3 regions of the Litoribrevibacter euphylliae genome follow, and region 3 is predicted to be linked to each of the others. Evidence: predicted binding sites of a transcription regulator. Region 3 holds the regulator's gene; each other region holds the start of a gene.
The links. Region 3 encodes FNR, which switches genes on or off when oxygen is low (the NO sensors DNR and NnrR bind a similar motif). Its sites were predicted from a motif close to TTGATNTANATCAA; they were not measured.
Positions count from the first base shown of each region.

Region 1: ACFOEK_RS15070 (TatD family nuclease-associated radical SAM protein) is a predicted target of FNR. The motif match lies at 1,477-1,490, and genes of this name have one in related genera.
Region 2: ACFOEK_RS19735 (cytochrome c oxidase subunit 3 family protein) is a predicted target of FNR. The motif match lies at 1,299-1,312, and genes of this name have one in related genera.

Region 1 covers NZ_JBHRSZ010000006.1:236,421-238,691, reverse strand. The annotation lists gene glnG (nitrogen regulation protein NR(I)) at 1-726, shown strand, start outside; gene ACFOEK_RS15070 (TatD family nuclease-associated radical SAM protein) at 823-1,422, opposite strand; gene ACFOEK_RS15065 (DUF6701 domain-containing protein) at 1,541-2,271, opposite strand, start outside.
Region 2 covers NZ_JBHRSZ010000009.1:115,477-117,747, reverse strand. The annotation lists gene ACFOEK_RS19745 (DUF1428 domain-containing protein) at 1-94, shown strand, start outside; gene ACFOEK_RS19740 (cytochrome C oxidase subunit IV family protein) at 124-474, opposite strand; gene ACFOEK_RS19735 (cytochrome c oxidase subunit 3 family protein) at 488-1,126, opposite strand; gene ACFOEK_RS19730 (hypothetical protein) at 1,411-1,644, shown strand; gene ubiT (ubiquinone anaerobic biosynthesis accessory factor UbiT) at 1,707-2,271, opposite strand, start outside.
Region 3 covers NZ_JBHRSZ010000004.1:313,134-315,404, forward strand. The annotation lists gene ppnN (nucleotide 5'-monophosphate nucleosidase PpnN) at 1-920, shown strand, start outside; gene fnr (fumarate/nitrate reduction transcriptional regulator Fnr) at 988-1,767, opposite strand; gene ACFOEK_RS08890 (sulfite exporter TauE/SafE family protein) at 1,955-2,271, opposite strand, start outside.

The sequences.
Region 1 (2,271 bases), on a different contig from region 3:
CTGTTCTTAGACGAAATCGGTGACATGCCAGCTGAAACCCAAACACGGCTATTACGAGTTCTGGCCGATGGCGAGTTCTACCGTGTAGGCGGACACACGCCGGTGAAAGTGGACGTACGCATCATTGCTGCAACCCACCAAAACCTGGAGCGTTTGGTAGAAGAAGGGAAGTTCCGTGAGGATTTATTCCACCGTTTAAACGTCATTCGCATCCATATTCCGAAGTTGGCAGATCGTCGCGAAGACATTCCGAAGCTGGCTGAATTCTTCCTACAAAAAGCAGCAACCGAATTGAACGTTGAAGCCAAGCTGCTTACCGAAGAAGCCGTTGAGTACATGGCCGGTTTACCGTGGAATGGTAACGTTCGTCAGCTAGAAAACACCTGTCGCTGGCTAACGGTTATGGCGTCAGGCCGTGAAGTTCATATCGGTGATCTTCCTCCTGAGCTGTTAGATGAGCAAGAAGTTCAAACCTCCACCAGCAACTGGGAAGCCGCACTTAGAAACTGGGCGGATCAGGAACTGTCAAAAGGTAAGAAAGGCGTCCTCGATGATGCGGTTCCTACGTTTGAACGCATCATGATTGAAACCGCGTTAAAGCACACGGCAGGCCGTAAACGTGATGCCTCTATTCTGCTTGGCTGGGGTCGCAATACTCTGACTCGTAAAATTAAAGAGTTGGAGTTAGAGACCAAAGATCATCCTGATGACGACGATGAACACTAAGTAATAAGTAGAACCTAAAAAGCCGATCCATCATGGATCGGCTTTTTCTCTCTAATAGTCAGGGCTACTCTGATCTAGTTCATCTACCCTCTTCGTCTAGCCTACTACATCCAACACTCGCCTCTTAAATTTCGCACCTGACGCTTCGGCTATTCGCTGGCACTCAACAACATCCACATCCTCCAAACCATCAATGGCAGACACTTCCACTTTCTGAATGTATTTCGGAGCCAACTCTATAAAGTCTCGAACCGCTTGATAAGCACCCGGCTTCTTAGGATGACAATGACGGTTATAGACAGCTTCGTTCTGGGCGTTCAAAGAAATCGACAGCGCATCCACCACTGAGGCTAAGTCCGGCAGGATATTTCGCTGATGAACCAGATTGCCCAACCCATCGGTATTTACTCTAACTGGAACACCTTGAGCTTTCACATACGCTGCGATCTCAAGCAAAGGCAACAAGCGCAGCGTTGATTCACCGAAACCGCAGAAGACGACCTCTTCAACCTTCGACAAATCGCCTAACTCAATAATAATGTCGGAAGTACTCGGCTGCTTTTTGATGTGAAGATCAAACTCATGAACCTGAGTCGAACCGTTATGCTTGGGGCAGAACTGGCATTCTAAAGTGCAAGCATTGGTCAGATTAATATAACGCTTGTTACCAATGTCATAGACAAGTGTTAAAGCCATCGACAACCTCCTAACAATATGAGGTCAGATTAGACCACAACGCCTTGGAAGGTTTTGATACACATCACTGGAACTGAGTTAAAAACAAAAGTAGATCACCAGTCTACTGTAAAAGGTACTAACGGTAACTTTCTCTTAAATAAAACACCGGCTCGCGACCGGAAAAAATGCCGAAGGTGCCGGTTCCCACCGGGTTTTCATTCGGAATGTTAGTAGGGGTTTGGATTAAGAAATCGTACTTTAGCCAATCCTCCACATCCAAAGTGACATTAACACTGCCTTCATTGCCTTGCCCCGGGCCTTGATTCGGCTGGGTAGGTTTATTTAACCGAATAATACCCTGCCCCTGATCGAAAACTCCCAAACTGGCACTGACATCGCCCGGAGAGCCAGGATTGAGTTTGCCTGTGTATTGATCCAAGGACAGATCAGTATCAGACCACACATCATCAGAGCACGAATCATCCGTATTAACGACAAAAGCATAGCGATTATTAGCGGCAGACACTTCCGACCAATATTCAGTCCTTAGTACCAGCTCCAAAGGCACCAACTCAGACCCTGAATTATTGCCGATCCAGGCACGACCGTAGCGAATTTCAGTCCCGGTCAGATTCGCAATAGTGTAATCTTCACATAAGCTCGGATTGTTCAAACAGGCTCCATCCAAATCAGTTAACTGCCCCTTGTCCAAAATCCAGTCCAGATTAGCCTCGAACGGCATATCCCCCGCATCACCAAACAATAATGCATCACTGGAACCAACCTGATTATCTTCTCTTTGATAAGAAAATAAGAAGCCACTGAAGGTAATGACTGCATCACCATCATAATCGTCAGCTTCTGTAA
Region 2 (2,271 bases), on a different contig from region 3:
GAAAGATCCCATCTGTGACCCGAATCAGAACCCCATGCCATTCGATGGTAAGCGTTTGATCTTTGGCGGATTTAACGTCCTTGTAGACATTTAGTGTCTTATATCAGGCTCCTACGTAAGGCATCAGAAACGGCTCAAGCGCGTTAGCTCGGCAAGTGGTTCAGGGTAGAGCCAGACGAGTAACGCAACTAACGGGAAGATGTAAAAGTAGGCGTTCATCAGATAATAGATGTAGGGGGACGCCTCTTTTAACTCCATAAAGTAGTCGATTACCAGACGCGCTTTGATCACGATCATCCCGCAAATTAGAACTGCAATTGCCGCGCTGGGTTTGGCCTGTTCCGCGATTAAAGCATTGGTTAAAGTGATAGCAATCATTACCAGCCAAAGGCGATCCAAATGCTTAGTGGAATGTTTGATGGAATGCGTGGCTGGTTTGTTCTTGTTAGCTTCATTTTTTACTTCTGTGTTCATGGCCAACTCCTTCTTAACGCAACACGTAAAGCAATGGGAAAATTAGAATCCAGGCTAAATCAATCATGTGCCAATAGCAGGCGGCGGCGATTAATCCTGTATGGTTGTTGGCATCAAAAGCACCGGTCTTGATTTGATATATGGCCCAGACAATTCCGCCGCTGCCCCAGCCAACATGCAGCATGTGGTTAAAGGTGGTGTAGTAATAGATCGCGAAGAAGTTATTGGTGTTCGTTTCAATGCCTCGATCCATATTCCATTGGTATTCCCAATACTTCACGGCTAAATAAATCAGCCCACAACCGACGGTCATCCAGAGCCAGCGCATAGAGGCGTGTGGATTTCCATTTCTTAATGCAAAAATACCTTTAACCGCGAAGTAACTGCTGCTGATCAAAACCAAGGTATTTATTGTACCTGCGGTGGTGTGCAGTTCTAACGGCCCGTTGAGAAACTCCTCCGGGTAATGTGCTCGAGCAATAAAGTAGATCACGAAGAAAATCGCGAACTCTGTCATTTCTGAAAATATTCCAACCCAGATGGCGGGGTTCCCTGGAATACGTTTAGGGTCAAAGGTTGGTGGAGCCTCATAAGCTTCTTCGGCCTCATTATTCGAGGGTATGGTGGCGAGTGTGCTTGCTTGTGTGTTCATTGTTTTTTACACCTGCGTCCTTATGCGGTACTGAGTAACAATCGATCATTAGATCCAATCGCATTGCTGCCTATCGGTTTACCTATTCTTCATACCTAATGAATGGCAGAATCCGTGCCATCAGTGATTCTTCTATAGTTGACTAAAATACTCAGAAATATATTTAATGAAGATGAGCTATATCAATGCAAACGCTATATTAAGAATAAGGACTGGTTTCTTGATGTCTTATTTGGTGACGCTATTTCGTGGTTGCGAAATATCGAGGCTCGTAGAGGTGTAATATGCCTTGGTGGTTAATTTGGTTAGGTGTTTTAGGCTTTGGATATCTGACAGATCTGAATTCAGAGCAAACGTTTTATAACCTAATTTCGCCCATCGTATGCGTAGTGTTCGTGTTCATCGGGCTAGGAAAGTTACTGGGTACGGATGGTGGCCCCGGTGGTCATGGTGGTTCCGGCGATGGTGGTGGCTTCTGGGGTGGAGGCGGAGACTGCGGGGGTGGCGGTGATTGTTGAAAGAGGGAGGTAGGAACATGCCTCCCGTTTCTGTTATTAAGTATCTATCTGGTTCGCTTTCATCAACCTTTTATTTGCAGCGATTCCCGATACTGAATTGCTTCCGCCAAATCTTGCCCCCAGGTTTGAACCTGAGCAACTTTTGGCATTAGGTTATTCATTAGCCATTGGGCGAGCTTGGGAAGTGAATCATGTTCAATCGCGTCCAGGGTGTTTTTAACTTCGTGCCCTAAATCCATATCTCCAAGAATCACTAAACGTCGTTGGAAAAAGAGGGTGTCCGGGTCCACTTGTTTGGTCAGAATCTTGATGATGGCATCGCTGTCCAGTTTGATCTCTGTATCAGGTTCTAGAGTCAAATGATGAGCCGTTGAAACCTGAAGTTCCTGCCTGGCATTTAAACCAATACAAAATTGATAGTTGGCATCCACTACATTGATTTTTACCTTGCGATTAATCAGGCAATCAAAATCACCGTCTTCAATGGTGGTTTTGAGGGCATCACTCATCAATTTTTGAATGACTTTTTGTTGAACAAGTTCTGGGCTTTTTCGAACCGGCAGTGCTGCGTAATAGGCAGGGCGACGAACGATATCTAATGGAGTCGGAAGACGACTGATCAGGCTT
Region 3 (2,271 bases):
GTTGGGGTGGACACTCCATCAGTGAACATGAATACGATTACACTAAGGAAGTGGGTTATCAATTAGGTTTGAGAGGCTTTGATATTTGTACTGGCTGTGGGCCAGGCGCAATGAAGGGGCCAATGAAAGGCGCCAGTGTGGCGCATGTAAAACAGCGGATAAAACACCCTCGCTACATTGGGCTAACCGAGCCGGGCATCATAGCAGCGGAATCACCTAATCCAATCGTAAATGAATTAATTATTCTCCCTGATATCGAAAAACGTTTAGAGGCGTTCGTTAGGTTAGGGCACGGTATTGTGGTCTTTCCTGGTGGTGCTGGCACCGCAGAAGAAATTTTGTATCTGCTTGGTGTCTTAATGGGGAATAAGCACGGTGCTGAGATTCCTGTTTATTTCACTGCTCCGAAAGAGTCGGCGGATTATTTTCAGCAAATAGACGCGTTTATTGGCGATACCTTAGGGCCTGAGGCGCAAGCGCTTTATGAGATCATCATTGATGACCCGGAAAAAGTCGCAATTGAGTTGCGTTCGCGCATGTCTGAAGTGAAGGCAAACCGAAAGGATCGTAAAGATGCATACTATTTTAATTGGATGCTAGAAATCGATTCTATTTTTCAGGAGCCTTTTACTCCAACTCACAAAACCATGTCGGAATTGAGTTTGGATACCGATTTGCCACCGCACATATTGGCCTCTCAATTACGACGAGCGATGTCTGGAATTGTGGCGGGTAATGTAAAGGAGCAGGGGATTTCTGAAATCCATAAGTACGGTCCGTTTAAATTGCACGGTGAATCTAATTTGATGAAGAAGTTGGATACTTTGCTGGCTTCGTTTGTTCATCAAAAACGTATGAAATTACCGGGTAGTAAATACGTACCTTGTTATGAAGTCGTAACGGAACCTGTTACCAGTTAATGATGTAATCACAGAAACCAAAAGGCCCAGCATTTGCTGGGCCTTTTGGTTAATGAAAGAAAATATATTAGCCGACGACTCGCTTGCCACATGCGCTGGCGGTACCGTCTTGAAGGTCTGCCAGTTCGTATAGGCCTGCGATATCAATCAGTTCAATATCACGGCTGCTGTCTAGGAAGCGAATAAGTTCTTTTTGCTGGAACTTACTGAAAATACGGCTAACGGTTTCTACCGCAAGACCAAGGAAGTTACCTAGATCGTTTCTGGACATGGTCAAACGGAAACGAGATGCAGAATAACCACGACGATGGAAACGTTCCGATACAGACACCAAGAAGGTAGCCAAGCGTTGTTCGGATGTTTTCTTACTAAGCAGTAACATCATTTGCTGGTCTTCGGAAATTTCTTGGCTCATGCTCTGAAGAACCTGATCTCTAAGTTCGGGGAGATCATCAGCAAGTGCATCCAAACTGTCGTATGGAATATCACATACCGTGGTTGTCTCTAGTGCAACGGTAGTAATTGGATATTTCTTATTGAATAGTCCGTTAAGGCCAATCATTTCACCGGCAAAATGGAAACCGACAATTTGTTCTTCACCGGACGGGCTGGTAATAAAACTCTTCACGCTGCCTGAACGGATGGCTAGAACTGAGTGAAAATCGTCACCTTGGCGCCATAGGGTCTGACCCTTTTGGTACGGTCGTCCTCGTTTGATGATGGCGTCTAAACGGTCAATGTCTTGTTCGTGAAGTGACAGTGGTAGACAAAGTGAGCTTAGGGAGCAATCCTGGCAGCTAACTGCGGTACCGCATCCTTTGACGCTGGAAAATTTGTTCTGAGGCATAGTTCAGTGTCCGATTAAGTTTGCCAATTTATATCACAGCTTCTCCATTCTTTAAAGCACGTTTATGGTGCGTTTACAGAAAAGTAACCAAAAGGTCAGCATGTGATATGGCTTCGTTCTAACGTGATAAATCCCTACCTTAATAATCTACAGTATAGGTGTTACTAAGTGATGTAGTTTTAAATACTCAGTGGTTCATTTTAGAGTGGTCCATCTCTGAATGATCCATATGAGAGTGATCCTGTTTCCTAGTGTCTGACGACATATCAGTATGATCCATCTGTGAGCGGTTCATACCGGAGTGATCCATTTGAGAGTGATCCATCGTAGAGTGATCTACCTGTGATTCCGTTTGCATGGCACTGTGGTCATGCATCGAATGGCCTTCATGATTACTGGTGTTGCTGGAATCATGATTTTCATGGTCACTATGGTTTGTATGGTCACCGTGGTTTGAATGGCTACTATGGTTCATATGGTTGTTATGGCTCGAATGATCACCGT